One region of the Alteromonas sp. genome, then DNA from elsewhere that is predicted to be linked to it. Evidence: riboswitches for the same ligand, from Rfam matches in the RefSeq annotation. Region 1 holds a riboswitch; the other holds the start of a gene.

Region 1 (8,665 bases):
AGCAGACAACCGGAACCCCGTAAGTTAAAAGGCTGCCGGGCTTTGTGCACAAAGCGCCGGACGTTTTCTTTGCTGTACAGCACATCACAGATTTCCGACGTGTTCCCGGAGTCGGGCCGGAGCGATGAGTCTGGTCTGTGACCGCCTTTTACCAGCACCTGATCGCAGCCGGAAGCGATAAGCTGATGGGCGGCAGCCAGTTCATCCCTGGCTTGCCGTAACGTAAAGCCTGTCAGCCAGGCCAGCTCATCATAGTTCGGCGTGATAAGCGTGATGTAGGGCAATAGCCCGGCGATAGCATCAAACGACAAGTCACCGAGTTTACTCTTTGATGATGTCTGTAATACAGGGTCCCAAATCACCGGAATTTGCGGATATTCAGACAGTTTCTTAATGAGCACATGGATCTGTTCATCATTCGCCAGCGCACCCACTTTTATTACCGCAGGGATCTGCGGCTGAAAAGCGACTTGCAGCTGTGCCGAAAATGACGCCGGCGATACCGGAGAAACGTGCAGCACACTGTCATGAGTTTGCGCGCTGACCAGCGAGACCACACTAATCTGGTGGACAGCAAAACATTGCAGCGCACGCTGGTCCTGCTGTAAACCGGCGGCGCCGGAGCTGTCGGTGCCGCCAATGGTTAAAACACGGGGTAACATTATTCGCCCTCAGCAACGGCAGCATCAACGTAGAGAGCGCGGCCGGAGGCTGAAAACTTCTTCGCCATATCGGCCATGCCCTGTTGCTTCGCTTCTTCCGCCTGTGCATGGTCACGGACTTCCTGAGAAATCTTCATGGAGCAGAATTTCGGACCGCACATGGAGCAGAAGTGCGCCACCTTGCTTGAAGCCTGTGGCAGGGTTTCGTCGTGATAGGCGCGGGCGGTAAACGGATCCAGTGCCAGATTAAACTGGTCTTCCCAGCGAAACTCAAAGCGGGCTTTCGACATGGCATTGTCGCGTATTTGTGCGCCCGGGTGACCTTTTGCCAGGTCTGCTGCGTGGGCGGCAATTTTGTAAGTAATCAGGCCCTGCTTCACATCTTCTTTATCCGGCAGGCCAAGATGCTCTTTGGGGGTGACGTAGCAAAGCATGGCACAGCCATACCAGCCAATCAGTGCTGCGCCGATCCCGGACGTGAAATGGTCATACCCCGGGGCGATATCCGTTGTCAGCGGACCGAGGGTGTAAAACGGTGCGCCATGACAATGAGATAACTGCTCATCCATGTTCTCTTTGATCAGGTGCATAGGCACGTGGCCCGGGCCTTCTATCATCACCTGAACATCATATTCCCACGCGATAGCTGTGAGTTCGCCTAAGGTGCGCAGTTCGGCAAATTGTGCTTCATCGTTGGCGTCAGCAACGGAACCGGGGCGCAGACCGTCACCCAGTGACAGGCTTACGTCATATTGAGCGCAGATTTCACAGATTTCGCGGAAATGTTCATACAGAAAACTTTCCTGATGATGATACAAACACCATTTCGCCATAATAGCACCACCACGGGACACGATGCCCGTAACACGCTTAGCGGTTAACGGTACGAAGGGTAAGCGAACGCCGGCGTGGATAGTAAAATAGTCCACCCCTTGCTCAGCCTGTTCAATCAGGGTGTCACGAAAAACCGGCCAGTCGAGATTTTCAGCGACACCATTGACCTTTTCCAGCGCCTGATAAATGGGCACTGTGCCAATGGGCACCGGACTGTTACGCAGTAACCATTCACGGGTTTCGTGAATATTGCGGCCGGTAGATAAGTCCATGATGGTGTCTGCGCCCCAGCGTGTGGCCCAGACCAGCTTTTCCACTTCCTCTTCAATGGACGAGGTCACCGCGGAATTACCGATGTTGGCATTCACTTTGACCAGGAAGTTTCGCCCGATAATCATCGGCTCAGCTTCAGGGTGGTTGATGTTGGCCGGAATAATCGCCCGGCCTTCTGCGACTTCGCGGCGTACGAACTCACCGGTGATTTCCGGTGGTATGTTTGCACCGAAGGCTTCCCCTTTGTGCTGCTGGTTCAACAGTTCATTTTTGATCGCAGCGCGACCCATATTTTCGCGGATGGCGATGTATTCCATCTCCGGCGTCACTATGCCCAGGCGGGCATAGTGCAATTGCGTTACTACCTTGCCGGAAGCGGCTTTACGGATAGTATTTTTCGCCTGAAAACGAATGGATTCTGAGGTGATGTCTGCATCCCGCGCCTGCGTATAGGATGATTCAGATGCAGCAATGGCTTGCGTATCGTTTCGTGCGTTAATCCACAAAGCGCGGCAATGCGGAATGCCTCTGGTCACATCGACTTCACAGGCCGGGTCGCCAAATACGCCGGAGGCGTCGTATACGGGAATATCCGGATTAATTTCTTCTTCCTGCTCGCTGATGCGGGTAGGAGACTGGGCAATCATCCGCATGGGCACACGGATTGACGGGTCTGACCCTTCTTCGTACTGGCGGAAAGAATTAGGAAAAGCTTCACCTTTCAGTGATTGTATAAATGTTTGTGCCTGCTGGCGTTTCTCGCGTCGTGTTGACATAGCATTTTTTCCTTTACGGGTGATAAATGCTTGTCAGGAGTGAGTATACAAGGGCAATACCGGCAAGCAGACGGTTGTCTGTTGTGATGGTGGAACGGTGTTGCTGCTTGTTCCCTTCGCAGGTATTAGCCTGATCAGGTTCTACGGATCCCGCAATGCGGTCTCAGCTTGCTTTCATGTGAAAGACGAAGCACTCCGACAAGTTCTGTTTTTACTATAATCATGGATTAGAAAAGAAAACAAGCCTTGTCTTAACGCGCTGATAAGTATCTTTAGCGAGTTTGCTGCCAGATCGCTGGTCGGTTTGTGAAGTTTCTGGTAGGCTGAATAGTAATTATTGTCATTAGGCTCTTCAATGTAGCCGAACACTCAACACCAGGTGTAACACGTTGAGTAATTAGAGATTTTTGTATGACATTGTGGGATTTACCAAGCAAACAACAAGCAATTATTATCTCTGTAAAAGAGAGTTTATGTGTCAACGTAAAGGAACGTTTATCTGAAATGGGCGTTCAGAATGGACGTGAAGTTCAGTGTGTCAGAAAAGGCCCGCTGGGTGGACCTATCGTGATGCAACTGGGTGGCAGCGTGTTTGCTATCGAAGAAAATCTCGCCGCACAAATCGAAGTTGAAGTGCGTAACTAACGCTCACTTTTCCGCTGTCGCCAGTAACAGGATACCCTTTTTTCATGCAACGCATTTTAATGGTCGGAAAGCCCAATTCCGGTAAGAGTCTTTTATTCAATCAATTAACCGGTCTGCGACAAAAAGTCGCTAACTATCCCGGTGTTACCGTGGAAGTTAAACGGGGTCAGTGTCAGGATTTTGAAGTGGTAGATTTGCCGGGCACTTACACGCTTCGTGGTCTTAGCCGTGATGAAGAAATCGCAATTAAAGAAATCACCGCATCGGTAGAACGTGACGATACCTCTCTGGTGGTTTGTGTACTTGATGCCACCCGTTTAGAGCGCAGTTTAGTGCTGGGTCTGCAGGTGCAGAAACTGGCAAAAGCCAACAATAAAGCTGTACTCTTTGCCCTCAACTTCATCGACGAAGTCCGCAGGATCGGCGAAGATATCGACACAGAGGCGCTGAGTAAAGAATTGGGCAGTCCGGTAATGGCACTGTCGGCAAGAACCCTGGACGGGTTACACGAATTTAAGCAGACCATGCTGTCTGTTGCCAAAGCGCCGTCAGGTCATGTCCCGACGACATCCCTGGCAGAAGGGGAGTCTGCGGTAAACCAGAGTCAGGCACTGGCTTCAAAGTACGGTCTGCAACTGGATGTTGTGCTGAAAAATCAGAACAGCGTCGACCGCTTCCTGTTAAACAGCTGGACCGGCTCTCTGGTATTCCTCGGCGTCATGTTCGTACTCTTCCAGAGTATTTTTACCCTCGCAGCCCCCCTGATGGACGGCGTGGAAACGCTGATCGGCAGCGTTGCTGAAGGTGTCAGTGCCATTACGCCGGAAGGTATCGTTACCGACTTTTTTAACGACGCCATATTCGGCGGTTTAGGCTCTTTCCTGGTGTTTGTACCGCAAATTATGGTACTGACATTCATTATCGGCTTGCTGGAAGACAGCGGTTATCTTGCCCGTGCCGCGCTGATGTGTCACCGCCCGTTGAGCGCAGTGGGTTTATCAGGCAGAAGTTTTATTCCTTATCTTTCGGGTCATGCCTGCGCCATTCCTGCCATCATGGCGGCCCGTACCATCGAGTCGCCGCACAAGCGCCTTATCACTATGCTGACCATCCCGCTGATGTCCTGTTCAGCCCGTTTGCCGGTTTATGCCTTGCTGGTTGCGGTACTGGTGCCGGAAGACGGTACTTTCCTGGGCATTTTTGGTCTGCAGGGTGCTGCCTTCTTCGGCCTGTATTTCTTCGGCATTATCACAGCCCTGATTGTCAGCCAGTTTCTGTCACGATTCTTACCGAGAGATCTGGAAGAGTCAGACATGCCGTTCATTCTTGAATTACCCACTTACCGTTTACCACACTGGAAGCCGTTAACCTTCCGGGTTATCGACAGTGGTATGCAGTTTGTCCGCCGTGCTGCACCGATTATTTTCGTGGTGTCGGTGGGGATCTGGATCCTGGGTTATTTCCCGATGGGTTCTACTCTTGAAAACAGCTGGCTCGGGCAAATCGGCCATGTTATCCAGCCTGTATTCGAGCCGATGGGTCTGGACTGGCGTTACGGCGTGGCAATACTGATGTCGTTTCTCGCCCGTGAAGTATTCGTCGGTGCGCTGGGTACACTGTTCGGTATGGATGACGCTGAAGACAATGTGAATGGCTGGCCGAACGTATTCAGGCTGACGGACTGACAACCGGCGCCGGCCTTGGCCTGGTGCTGTTCTACGTTGTGGCGCTGCAATGTGTGGCAACCGTTGCCATGCTGAAAGGTGAAACCGGCAGTAATAAGCTCGCCTGGGGCCTGTACGTCGGATACGGTATCCTGGCCTACGTTATCGCCGTACTGGTGAATATGTTGTTCTGATAACGGGTAAACAGCACTTCGTTGAGTAAGCTAATCAAAGAGCCGGGAGCTTGATGAGGTGCTGTTTACAACAACCACTAACGGTCATACACCGTTACTTTGTTTATATCCGTTTTTTCAATTCTTGCTTTGCCTGAACTTTCCAAAAAATTCAGCAGAGACATCGGGTCATTGGTTTCAAATACACCGGTTACAGACATACCTGATAAGTCCGCAGAGGCGATGGTGACCTGCAATGCATTATAGCGATTAAATTCGCGAACTACGTTATCTAAACGGTCGTTCCGGAAAATCATTTCTCTGGATTTCCACGACGTCTCTCTGGCTACATCTACCGATGCTTCTGTATGAATATTACCATTGTCCTGAAGCACAGCTTTTTGTCCCACAGTCACCAGCAGAGGCCTGTCTTTGGTTAAGTCCGGTGCAGTAAAGTCAGTCAGTTTGATACCGGTGGAGCGAAACGGAATCAGCTGTTCTTTTTTCGCTTCTCTTGCCAGTGCGACTTCTCCGGTAAGCACCGTCAATGCAACACTTCCAGGCTCACTTCGGACGTTAAATTCGGTTCCCAGCGCCTGAAACATTGTGTTGTTAACCCAGACCCTGAAGGGCTTTTGAGGATTATGTGCAACTTTGAAAATTGCTTCTCCCTGATGCAGGACGATGTTTCTGTATTTCTGCGTATAGTTAATATCTACAGCAGTCAGCGTGTTCAGGTAGATAATCGAGCCATCTTCCAGCGTGATGCTTCTTTGCTCACCCAGTGATGTTTTGTATTGTACAGGCTGATTTTGCGCTACAGGCGTTTCGCCGGCGCTTTCAACCGGCAGCATCTGATAAGCGAAAATAGCGCCTGCCAGCAGACAGGCAGCAACCGGAAGCCAGCGGGTTTTCCGGGGGCGCCCGGAGCTTTCGTGATCCGAATTATTACCGGTCAGCTTCTGATGTTGAGTGATAGGAGTCACCTTACTGCCCGCTGCTGATTCTACCTGAGCAAGTAATTTGTCGACGGATAGCTTTTTACCCTGATCAACATCTGACATCAGATCCAGCAACACGCATGCGTGGATAAATTCCTCCACGTGAGCAGGTCCCATCAGCAGCCAGTGCGTCAGTTCACGGCGATCTTTTTCGCTCAGTTCGCCATCGTCCAGCAACACCGCCCAGTAGCTAGCTTGTTCAATGATCAGAGAATTAGATTGTTTAACCATATTCATGATGCATCACTCGCAATTTGCGCTTTGCGACATTCTGTCACAGCACGGGTTAAGTATTTTCTGACGGTGTGAATAGAAATTCCCAGTTTTTCTGCAATTTCCGCATGATTAAGGCCATCGCGCTTCCTCAGTAGTAACACTGACTGATAAACAGGTGGAAGTGTAACTAGTATTTTCTCCAGTTCTTGTATAGCTTTCTGCCGCTCAAGTTGCAGGAGAGGGTCTTCATTGCCGGGAAAATTTTCCAGACCTTCAGTAAACGGTGTTTCATTTTGAGCAATCCGCTCATTCTTTGAACGCATTTCATGCACAAGATTTGCGGCAATACGAAATAAGTAGGCTTTGGGTTGTTCTATGAGATCTTTTCTGTCTACATTCATCAGCCGCAGGTAAGTCTCCTGCGAAAAATCCTGAGCCTGCTGATTGTTATTCGATCGACGCATGAAGAAGGCAAACAGTTCCTTATAAGAACTGTCGTAGAGCCCTTTTACAAAGCTGCTGCATTTACTCTTTTTATTCGTCGCAGTGTGGTTGCCCATAGAGAAAGATGTCTTGTGCCGGAATTCTGAGGGGAAGATGAATTAATACTTATCAAAATCAGATTAAAACTTCGCGGAAGTTTCAAGATAAAAAAAATAAGTACCTAAATCCAGCACTTTCACACTCTTTATTTATTAGTGGGTTTTCGGCCCGCATAAATAAAGGCTCGCAACGAAGCCAATGATAATTATATGTAGTACGGATATAGGAAATACAAGCATGAGAACTCGTGTCCCCAAATTTAAGAAGAAGCCAGTCGTCTTGTCAGTGATGCTGTCACTGGCCGGCAGCTTTGGCGTTGCTGCAGAGAATATTGAAAATCACGAGCAGTTACAGGTTACGGTGGGGCAGGTTCCGCTGGACCGGGCTTTGCAGAGCATCGCAAAACAATATGGAAAGCAGATTGTTTTCTTCTCCAATGTTGCAGACGGCCTGACAACTGAAGCGTTTTCCGGAACGTATAGCGAAGAAGCTGCTTTTAATAAGCTCCTGGAAGGGACTGCGCTTAGTTATCGCTATATCAATAAGAAAACCATCGCTATTGAAAAGAAAAATGTGGATGAAACCGTTGAGGGAAAAAAGCCCGCAGCGTCTACTGACGCCTCTGCGCAGCCAGCCAAAGCGAATAGCGGGGCCGTTAGCAAAACAAGTAAGGGGAAGGTTGAGAACATTACCGTTACCGCACAACGCCGTACTCAAAATTTACAGGAAGTACCCGTTTCCGTTTCTGTCATGAAACGTGACCTGCTTGAAAGTGCGTCGACCGCCGGTGACGATATCCGTTTCATGTCAGCCCGCATTCCAAGTCTGAAAATTGAATCTTCGTTTGGCCGTTCTTTCCCCCGTTTTTATATTCGCGGTCTGGGCAATCAGGATTATGATGTAAATGCCTCTCAGCCGGTATCATTGATCACTGATGATGTGGTTCAGGAGAACCCGCTTTTAAAAGGTTTCCCCGTCTTTGATGTGGAGAGTGTTGAAGTGTTACGGGGTCCTCAGGGTACGTTGTTTGGCCGTAACACACCTGCAGGACTGGTAAAGTTCACTTCGAACCGTCCTACGCAGGATTTCGAAGGTTATATCAGCGCGTCTTATTCGTCTCTGGACACATTGTCTACTCATGGTGCTATTAGCGGTGGCCTGACTGACACCGTGTCTGTGCGTGTGTCTCTACTTAACCAGACGCGTTCAGACTATATTGATACCCGTGCGCCGGGTTTTGAACAAAACGATATTCTGGGCGGTTATGACGATCGAGCCGCCAAAGTGCAGGTGCTCTACGAACCGAACAGTCAGTTTTCGGCATTGTTTAACTACCACACCCGTGATTTAGACGGTACGCCCACGGTGTTCAGAGCCAGTGCAATAAAGCCCGGAACCAACGACTTCGTTGATGGTTTCGACCGCAATGTGGTTTACCACGATGCCGCGCAACGTGCTACGCAAACGGTGAAAACCGAGGGCGGAAGTATGAAATTGGAATATTTCACGACTGATTACACGTTTACCTCTGTAACGGGCTATGAAACTGTGGAAATGTACTCACAGGCCGATGTCGATGGTGGTTACCGGGTAAGTAGTTTTGCTGATCCTTCCGGCTACACCGGCGAATTGGGCACTGTTCCTTCTTTCTCAGTTGAAAGTGCCGACGGTATTCCTGACCACAGCCAGTTCACTCAGGAGTTGAGAATGGCTTCAAACGAGTTGGGTGCGTTTGATTATCAGGCTGGTGTGTTCTTCTTCACAGAAGATCTGGATATCGACACCTTCCACTACAACGAAGACGGCAGCTTAAAGCGGTATCTGACCCAGAACCAGAAAACTGATGCATGGGCTGTGTTCGCCTCCGGTGATTACGAA
Region 2 (8,665 bases), on a different contig from region 1:
AACTCGTTAGACGCCCCCTGAACCAGCTCCAGTTCGTCTTTCAATGTTTCCAGCAAACCGCTGCCAATAGCTGTTTCAAGTTCCGGATTATCCAAACCTTTAATAATGCGTACATCCTGAATCATGTGACCCAGACCGGATTTATACAAAATCACTTCATCACGGTGCAGGTGATAAACACCTTTGAATTCTTTACCGCAGCCAATTGGCCAGGTCACCGGCGCGCACAGGATTTTCAGCTCGTTTTCAACTTCATCAAGCAACTCCAGCGGGTCGCGGATATCGCGGTCAAGCTTGTTCATGAAGGTAATAATAGGCGTATCGCGCAGGCGGGTAACTTCCATCAGCTTACGGGTACGATCCTCAACACCTTTTGCGGCATCGATAACCATCAGACAGGAGTCAACGGCAGTCAGTGTGCGGTAGGTATCTTCAGAGAAGTCTTCGTGTCCCGGCGTATCCAGCAGGTTCACCAGATTTTCACGGTAAGGGAACTGCATGACCGAGGTCGTGACCGAGATCCCCCGCTCTTTTTCCATTTCCATCCAGTCAGATTTGGCATGCTGACCGGACTTCTTCCCTTTCACGGTACCGGCTTTTTGCAAAGCTTGTCCGAACAAAAGGACCTTTTCAGTAATGGTGGTTTTACCCGCATCGGGGTGACTGATAATCGCAAACGTACGGCGTTTGCTGATTTCGCTGGTTAGGTTACTCATGGATATTCTGATCTGTCACTGTGTGAGGGTAGACGCGGGTTCAGAGCTTGCGGGCGGCGCCACCTTGAATTTCAAAAATTGGCGCGCATGATACCAGAATTGAGAAAAATTGCCGCCCTTTTCTCTACGGTGCAAATCCGCCGGCGCATTTGCACCGGCAGGCAGAAAGTTTGTACTCCGGAGGTCTTACTTTTTCTTCTCCGGTATGGATTTATCGTATTCCACCAGCTCTTCTAATGCAGCCCCGGGATCCTCTTCCCCGGCGACGGAGTCGAATTCTTCTTCGTCATGACGAAAGTCTTCTTCCGCCAGCGTGATTTCCCGTTCATGTTCACGGGCTTTTTTATTGCTGTCAGCCATCATATTCACCTGCTAATTGAACAAAACACACTTTTGTTAATTATACGTGAAGAGAGGATTTTGGATGAGATTTCAGATTATTTTTCTCACCGGGAGATGGTTTACTCTGTAGGATACAACCGCCGGGTATAATCGCTGACGCCCTATACCAGCAACATACGCATTATCCGCGCGTCTTCTTTACCGCCATCACAAGGGTAGTAATTTTTACGCACTTCAATGTCTTCAAAACCGGCTTTTTCGTACAGTGAAATGGCTTTGAGGTTTCCGGCTCTTACCTCGAGCCACAGTGACTCAGCCTGTTGTTGCCGGCACCATGCAATCACACCGTCTAATAACTGTTTTCCGGCCCCCTGCCCCCGGTCAGAAACAGCAACTGCAATGTCCATTAACGTGGCTTCGCCGGCAACCAGTAATATCACGGCGTAACCGGTGAGCTTAAGCTCACTGTTAAGTGCTGCCAAACCTGCATAGGGCGGTGTAAGACAGTCCGCAAAGGTAGATAAGGACCAGGGATTATAAGTGGCCTGCTGATGAATAGCATGGGCGTCATTGATCAGAGTGTCAGAAAGTGGCTGGAGTGTGAACGACGGCATCACTTACTGACCGGCACAAATGACCTGCCACAGACGGCGCTTTTCCGCAGCGTCTGATGGCGCAGTTTTATAAGGTAATGAAAGAATATTATTTTTCAGGGACAACTCTGAACCAAATTGCCAGCGAACAGACTTTGCATCGTAAAAAAGAGACAACGCCTGTAATATGTCCTGTCCGGCAGCTCCGAAGCTGCGGGGATCAATGGTTTCAACCGCCGGTGATGCCGGTTTTGCTTCATCGTCCTGCACTTTTTCCGGGGCAGATGGTTTTTTATCCTGTTTATTCCCCAGCATGGAACGAAGCTGCGCAATGCGTGCCTGACCACTTGCGGCGGGTTGAACAGAAGACTGAGATGGAACGGCAGCGCCGGAAGGCGTTAGTTCAGCAGTGTGACTGTTACCGGCAGCAGATGTTGCCTGAGTCTGTGATACAGCCTGAGATTGCCATACACAGATACCCATTTCCTGAAGAACAGCAATTTGATAAGGATTTAAACCGGACGTCATGAAAATGGATTTACTTTTGAGTGGAAGAAAGTAGGAACACTATAACTTACTCAGAGGAAAAGTGGCAGGGGTGGAGGGACTCGAACCCCCAACCATCGGTTTTGGAGACCGCTGTTCTACCAATTCGAACTACACCCCTAGCGCGCTGTGCATTATACGTATGCATTAACAAAGGTAAAGCCTTTTTGTGGCAAAAAAACAGCAAAACCAGTGCCTTTGCCTGGCATTCGCACAATACGCACAAAAAGCGCACAGCATGGCTGTTACTCCGGTTCACTCACCTTCTGCCGGTTAGTGGTTTCCAGTGCTGCCTGCCAGAGTGCAGCAGTGACATTCACCACCCGGCGTTGCTGTTCACAGGCAAAGATGACCTTCTCTTCAGCGGCCCCGCTTAAAGCGGCGTAGTGTTTATACAAGCGCAAAGCGGCTTCGTCATTTAACTGATTAATCGCAGCACAGGATGCCACATCAAAATAACGATTGCCGCTGGCAGCATATTCCCAGTCTACGATAACGGGTTTAGCGCCACCGGCTCCGGTTCTCACAATGTGCGGCAAAGACAGATCGTTGTGACAAAGCACCGCCTGTTCAGCAGGCGGCTGCTGTGCATCACCGGAATCAATCACGTTTCTCAATGCTTCAGCCAGGGGATGACTGCTCTCAAGATCTGCACTTTCAAAATAGCGCACCAGTCTGGGCTCAAGACACAGAGGTGGCGCGTCAATAGCTGTGCAGTGAATGGTGTGTAACGCAAAGGCGAGCAGGATGATACTGTCTTCACTGTTTGCGTTGTTCGCCGGTTCCGCATCCGTGGTGACCCAGCGTTCTGCCCACAGCGTGCAGTCAGGACTCAGCCACAGAGGTTCAGGCGCAATGCCCTGACGGAACAGGCTATGCTGAAGCGTAAACTGAGCATGTTTGTTTACACCGGTAAAACTCTCACCGGCAGACCACTTAACAGCGAACTCACGCTCACCGTCAGTGATATTGAACAGACGATTCACATCCCCGCCCTGCCGTGATTCACAGATTGCATTACCGCTAAGCTTCAACGGCTCTGCTAACGCTTTAACGATAAGCGCGGGCGTCATGTTCCTGCATCTTCCATTGTTTCAGCCATTGTGCATAACCAAATACGGCAAATCCGACATATCCCAGAAACAGACACGCCGACAACATCAGGCCGCTTTGGGCGTAAAGGTAAGCTGAAGCCAGATTGATTACTATCCAGTACAACCAGTTCTGTAAAACCTTATGGGCCACCATCACGGTAGTCACCACACTGACCACCTGTATACTTGCATCGAGTAGCAGGTGTTCGCTGTTGAACTGCCCCTGTGCCCAGAAGGATAAGCCCCAGGCGATCAGGAGAAGTCCCGGCACCAGCATGGCATGGGTATACCATGGCCAGGAATGCACCCGGTCGTCGCCGGCAGCCTGACGGTTCCACTGATAATACCCGTATCCGGCCATCATCATGTAATACAGATTCAGGATGGCCTGAAATGGCAGTGTAACCTGCCAGAAGAGCCAGGTATAAATAGCCGTACTGATAAATGCACACAGCCAGCACCAGCGGTTTTGCCTGGCAGCCAGCCAGACATAGGCCAGTGCCAGCACTACAGCAACCCACTCGGCCAGTGATGTCGCGGCTATCTGTTCAAAGAAATGCGGGATGAAATCAGTCATCCTGATCCTTACGGGCCTGCATCACATCGAAGTTCAGAAACTTGGCCACAAAAATGGCCTGCCCGACTTCTTCATGGGTGCGCTGCATTTCTTTTCCCAGTACCGCCATAACGTCGGCATACTCGCCGGTGACCTGTGTACTGGTAGAACAGGTCGTCACATCAAGGGTGTCGTAACTGTTCAGTCTGTCAATAAACGACTTTATGGGTGGAATGTACTCATTCACCAGAGGATACAGAGATAGCTCAACCATGACCTGCATAGAGATTCCTTAAAATTGAAAACGGGCTGTGACGCCGAACTGTCTGCCATCACCCAACTGATAATAAGGTTCAGCAAACTCATAGTAATCACGGGGATCGTTACTGAATCCACCGAAACCGCGGGTGTACCAGGTTTTATCAAACACGTTCTTTACCCACAGTGTGGTGCGCAACATGCCTTTTACCCAGGTAATATCAGTGTTGTACAACGTTGTGGCCGGTGCTGTTTCATCATGGCCATCAGAGAAGCGGTATTCGTCTTTAAAGTCCATATCAGCGCGCCATACCAGAGAATCAGTCAGCCACAACTCACTGAACAGGTTCGCTGTATATTTAGGTGCCTGAGCCTGACGCTGCTTACTGACATATTCACCGTCGGCAGTCTCGTAACCTTCAAAGGTGGCACTGAGGTAACCCGCGCTGGCCTGCACTGTCCAGGATGACGTTGCCTGCCAGGAAAGCTCCAGTTCTGCCCCTTTATTTGTGCCCACATCGGCATTCGCCGTGATATCGATAAAGGCGGCAGAACCGTCTTCACGTTCCTGAACATCAAAATCGCTGATTTGGGTATCTTCCCGTTCCATGAAGAAAACTGCTGCGCGGGCAGTCAACTCAGGAACAAACAGTTTGCCTTTGTAGCCTGCTTCATAGTTCCAGTTGTATTCCGCATCAAAGAAACGGCGCTCCCGGCTGACCTGTTCATCATAGTTAATGCCGGCACCTTTGTAACCTCTGGATACGCTGGCATACAGGTAGTCCCCTCCCATATCCCAGGTCAGTGCCAGTTTGCCGCCGGTCATGGTCGTGTCATCGTCGTACACCACCTGCGCATTATCAGCATAATCATAGGCGTAATTTTCAACACGCAGGGCGGACGTCAGCAATAAAGACGGAGTCAGCTGAGTATCAAGCTGACCGTAAACCGCTGTTGTCTGCGGTTCGAAGGTACTGATAAAGTCGCCGTCAGCATAGGTATACTGGCGCAGTAAATCCTGTTCACTCTGATTGATGCGGCCACCGATAACCCAGGTCGTGGTGTCATTGAAGATTTTTTTATCTTCAGCAGAAGTAAAACGCACCTCGGCAGATTGTTGGGAAACATCCCGGTAATATGCATCAAAGGATGTATAGCCCCAGGGGTGAAAACCAGTGTAGGTCCAGTCTTCGTCGTAGCCGTAAGCGATATCATGACCGGCCATAGTCGCAATGATTTCCAGCAAACCACCGGCGGTTTCATGATTGATATGTGCACTGACCGCTTTGGTTTCCTGCTCATCAAAGCCGGGTTCATCCGACAACGTGTGGCGGTTGTTATCCAGTGAGAAAGCATCGTAACCGTTATTGATATCGTACCAGCGGAAATCCACCGCAACGGATGTTTTGTCAGTCACATCCCACAGTGTTCCCAGCCTTACTGCATTCTCATGAATCCCGTTGGTATCGTCGGCACCCAAAAAGTCATTTTCAATAAAACCGTCACTGCTGTTGTGCACAAACGCTGCACGCCAGGCCAGAGAATCAGACGCTTGTCCGCCATGAGCACCTTCAGCGCGGAAGAAAGATTTGTTTCCCACAGACAATTCAAAATGACTCTCACTCTCTTCTGAAGGAGCATTGCTGACAATCTTAACCGCACCGGCCAGAGCACCGGTTCCGAATACTGTCGCCTGTGGTCCGCGGTAAACTTCTACCTGCTGTGTATCAAAAAGTACACCTGCTGCAGCAAGACCGGAGAAATCAAAATCGTCGACCAGGAAACTGACTGAAGGATTAATCGGTTCAGCAAACTGGCTGCGCTCACCAATCCCCCGGATCTGAATAAAACGTCCACGGGATGCTCCGGCCGCAAAATTCACATTCGGCGCAATACTTAATACATTGTCAATATAGGTAGCCTGACGGCTGTCCAGGCGGTTGCCTGATAACACAGAAGCGCTGGCACTGAGTTGATCGAGAGTCGCTGTGCGGAAATCACCACTGACGGTAATACGTTCGATGTCTGCAGTGTCATCAGCAAAGGCAGGAAGTGCAAGTAGTGCGAGAAGAATTGCGTTTTTTTTCATTAGGATCTCTTTAATCATCAAAAAGATCCGGCTTTACGGCAGGTATTGAGGTTTTCAGATTGCTTTTATCACCATCCCTACGCCGGTATTATCCGGATCAGGTTTAAGGGTTCCCATGGAATGGATCTCAGCCGTAAAGACGGCACCCCTTGGCCTAATGCTTATTGCGGAGTCCGCAAATTAAGCGAGGGCAGTCTAACAACTTCAGTGACTTAGTCAAGTTGCCGGCAGCCCCGAAAAAGCAATAAAAAAGCCCGCGATGTGACGTGGCGGGCAATGAAGATCAGGCGACCTTCTGATTCTGGCGTCTTGTGCGCCATCCCATAAACCCTATTCCCAGAAGGATCAGTGACATGGCGGTTGGCTCACTGACTTCTGTAATAGAGGCATTCCGGAAGCGAACCTTCATATCTCCACAACCACTGGCTGCATCACAATCGTTAATGAATACGATGTCGGTAATAAGTCCTGACATGTAATCATCCAGAGTAATAGAGAAGGTTTCCCAGGCTGGTTCGTTGGTATAAGTAAAGTCATCCAGACCGAAATTCTGTGTGCCACCCAGAGCAAACGTGCGGCTGGCATCGTTATTCTGTTCACCGGCAGAGAAATCTGCCAGCCAGATCCCGCCAATCTCAGAGTAAGGGTTTGCATTAGTATTGTTGTTGCCCGGCGTCATACGAAATTCAAATGACAACAAAATATCTGAAGCAGAATTATCTAAATCCAGGCTCTGGATCCCGAAAGCATCATCCAGGTTCAGTGTGAACCAGCTGTTTTCGCGCAGGTTCAGTACACTGCCATTGTTTGTCCAGGTTCCGTAGTTAGACGTGCCGCTTTGTTGATGTGCAGTCAGAGTCTGGGCAGCGAAGTCGATATCGTAGCTGCTGATAATGTTGGCGTTAGCCGTGAATGCCGCACAGAAGCCGGTTAGCAGGGCTGCAGTTTTGATGCTAAATTTCATTTATGTTCCTTGAGCAGTGTGTGCCTGAAAATAGTTAAACAACTTCACTGCAACCCGGCTGTCTTATGGCGGTATAAGACCCGTGGCTTTCCGTCCCTGCCTCACGACAGGTTTGGCGAATCTACTCTGTGGAAGTGACGTTTCCACCAATGAGTCGACGGTTGTAATGATAGGGAGAGGCCCGCAAGTAAAAAAGGACACTTCTGAACGAAATCCGGTACAAATTTGTACCAACACAAAATTCACCCTTTTTCTGTCAAGCCACAGGTAATTCTTATATCCTTGACTGAAGGGATCCGGTATAGGGAGCAAACGTGCAGTATCACGGTTTTTTCTGGTCGGCAGTCATCCGCGCTTTATTGAGTCTGAGAAGGGATAACGGACTTGATAACGAATATGACACAACGATGCTCGAAAGCGTCACACAAATAGAAAATGAGAAAATGGACGATGACGGACTGGCGTCTATTCTTCACTCTCTTTGTCCTGCCAACGAATATGAGACAATTGGCCGCTCCCTGATTGGCTATTTTGATTTCAACAAAATGAGTAATCTGGTGGTGTATCTCACGGCCAGTAAGCATATTGATGACGCACTCCATGTACTGGGAAAACACTACCACTATATTCTGGGTAACAGTGCGGCACTGACAGTAAAAACTGACGGAAATGAAACCTGTCTCCGGTTTCAGCCATCATCACATCCTGTTCTTACCGAATTCCGCTGTTATTTCCTCCTCGCTTTGTGCCGTCACCTGGCCGGCAGAAAATTCGACTTCACAACGGTCACCTTACCGCCATCCGGCGAACAACCGGTCAGCTTATTAAGGCCGGTCAGCAGCGGTGATATCAGACATGAGGGAGTTGTTGTATGCCTTGTTTTCGATAATAAATGGTGTAAACAGGCATCATTTTACTATTCTCAGTCGATTAAAAAAATGCTGGCGGGAAACCTCGACACCAGCAATGATTTGCCGTTAAAGCAGCAGGTTAAAGAAGCATTTCTCAAAGCCCCGAGCCCGGCAAGGATCCGTTCGGAATGGGTAGCAACGCAACTAGGTCAAACGGAGTCCGCGTTTCGTCGCCAGTTAAGGCAAGAGTCCATTTCTTTCAGCGCATTACTCAAAGAGTACATTCATGACCAGTCATGTCACCGGTTACTCAGTGGCGAAAAAACGGAAGACACCGCCGCCCACCTTGGCTTCTCTGACCGCCGATCCTTTGAGCGCAGTTTTAAGGAACATGCCGGGATCAGTGCAGGACAGCTACGCCAGCTTGGCAACCGCCTGCGTTTTCAAAAAGGTAACGGTAATCTCATTAATGTGGTGGAGAACCTGCCTCCCCTGCCCAATTCAATTCAGACTCTGCTGAATATGGACTGTGAAACAATGACGCTGGCAGATGTGGTCTCACTGATTGAAAAAGATCCAATTTTTCAGGCCCACGTTATGAGCAAGGCCAGCAGAGCGGTTTATGGCTCTGTACCCAAAAATCTTGAACAGGCAAT

The links. A riboswitch is a leader RNA that binds a small molecule or an ion and turns the genes downstream of it on or off. The one in region 1 is predicted to bind thiamine pyrophosphate.
Region 2: it holds a riboswitch for thiamine pyrophosphate, as region 1 does, so the genes downstream of both, AC4PME_RS02855 (TonB-dependent receptor) here and thiC (phosphomethylpyrimidine synthase ThiC) in region 1, are expected to answer to the same signal.

Annotation. Positions count from the first base shown of each region.
Region 1 is NZ_CFHOXV010000040.1:18,074-26,738, forward strand. It holds gene thiE (thiamine phosphate synthase) at 1-662, opposite strand, end outside; gene thiC (phosphomethylpyrimidine synthase ThiC) at 662-2,545, opposite strand; TPP riboswitch at 2,640-2,753, opposite strand; gene AC4PME_RS17105 (FeoA family protein) at 2,957-3,190, shown strand; partial or broken gene feoB (ferrous iron transporter B) at 3,235-5,048, shown strand; gene AC4PME_RS17115 (FecR family protein) at 5,126-6,265, opposite strand; gene AC4PME_RS17120 (RNA polymerase sigma factor) at 6,262-6,804, opposite strand; gene AC4PME_RS17125 (TonB-dependent receptor) at 7,025-8,665, shown strand, end outside.
Region 2 is NZ_CFHOXV010000002.1:277,658-286,322, reverse strand. It holds gene prfC (peptide chain release factor 3) at 1-716, opposite strand, end outside; gene AC4PME_RS02890 (hypothetical protein) at 903-1,076, opposite strand; gene rimI (ribosomal protein S18-alanine N-acetyltransferase) at 1,220-1,672, opposite strand; gene AC4PME_RS02880 (hypothetical protein) at 1,676-2,179, opposite strand; tRNA gene AC4PME_RS02875 (tRNA-Trp) at 2,242-2,318, opposite strand; gene AC4PME_RS02870 (phosphotransferase) at 2,443-3,270, opposite strand; gene pnuC (nicotinamide riboside transporter PnuC) at 3,248-3,868, opposite strand; gene AC4PME_RS02860 (hypothetical protein) at 3,861-4,130, opposite strand; gene AC4PME_RS02855 (TonB-dependent receptor) at 4,140-6,194, opposite strand; TPP riboswitch at 6,252-6,354, opposite strand; gene AC4PME_RS02850 (hypothetical protein) at 6,478-7,158, opposite strand; cyclic di-GMP riboswitch class I at 7,204-7,285, opposite strand; gene AC4PME_RS02845 (helix-turn-helix domain-containing protein) at 7,473-8,665, shown strand, end outside.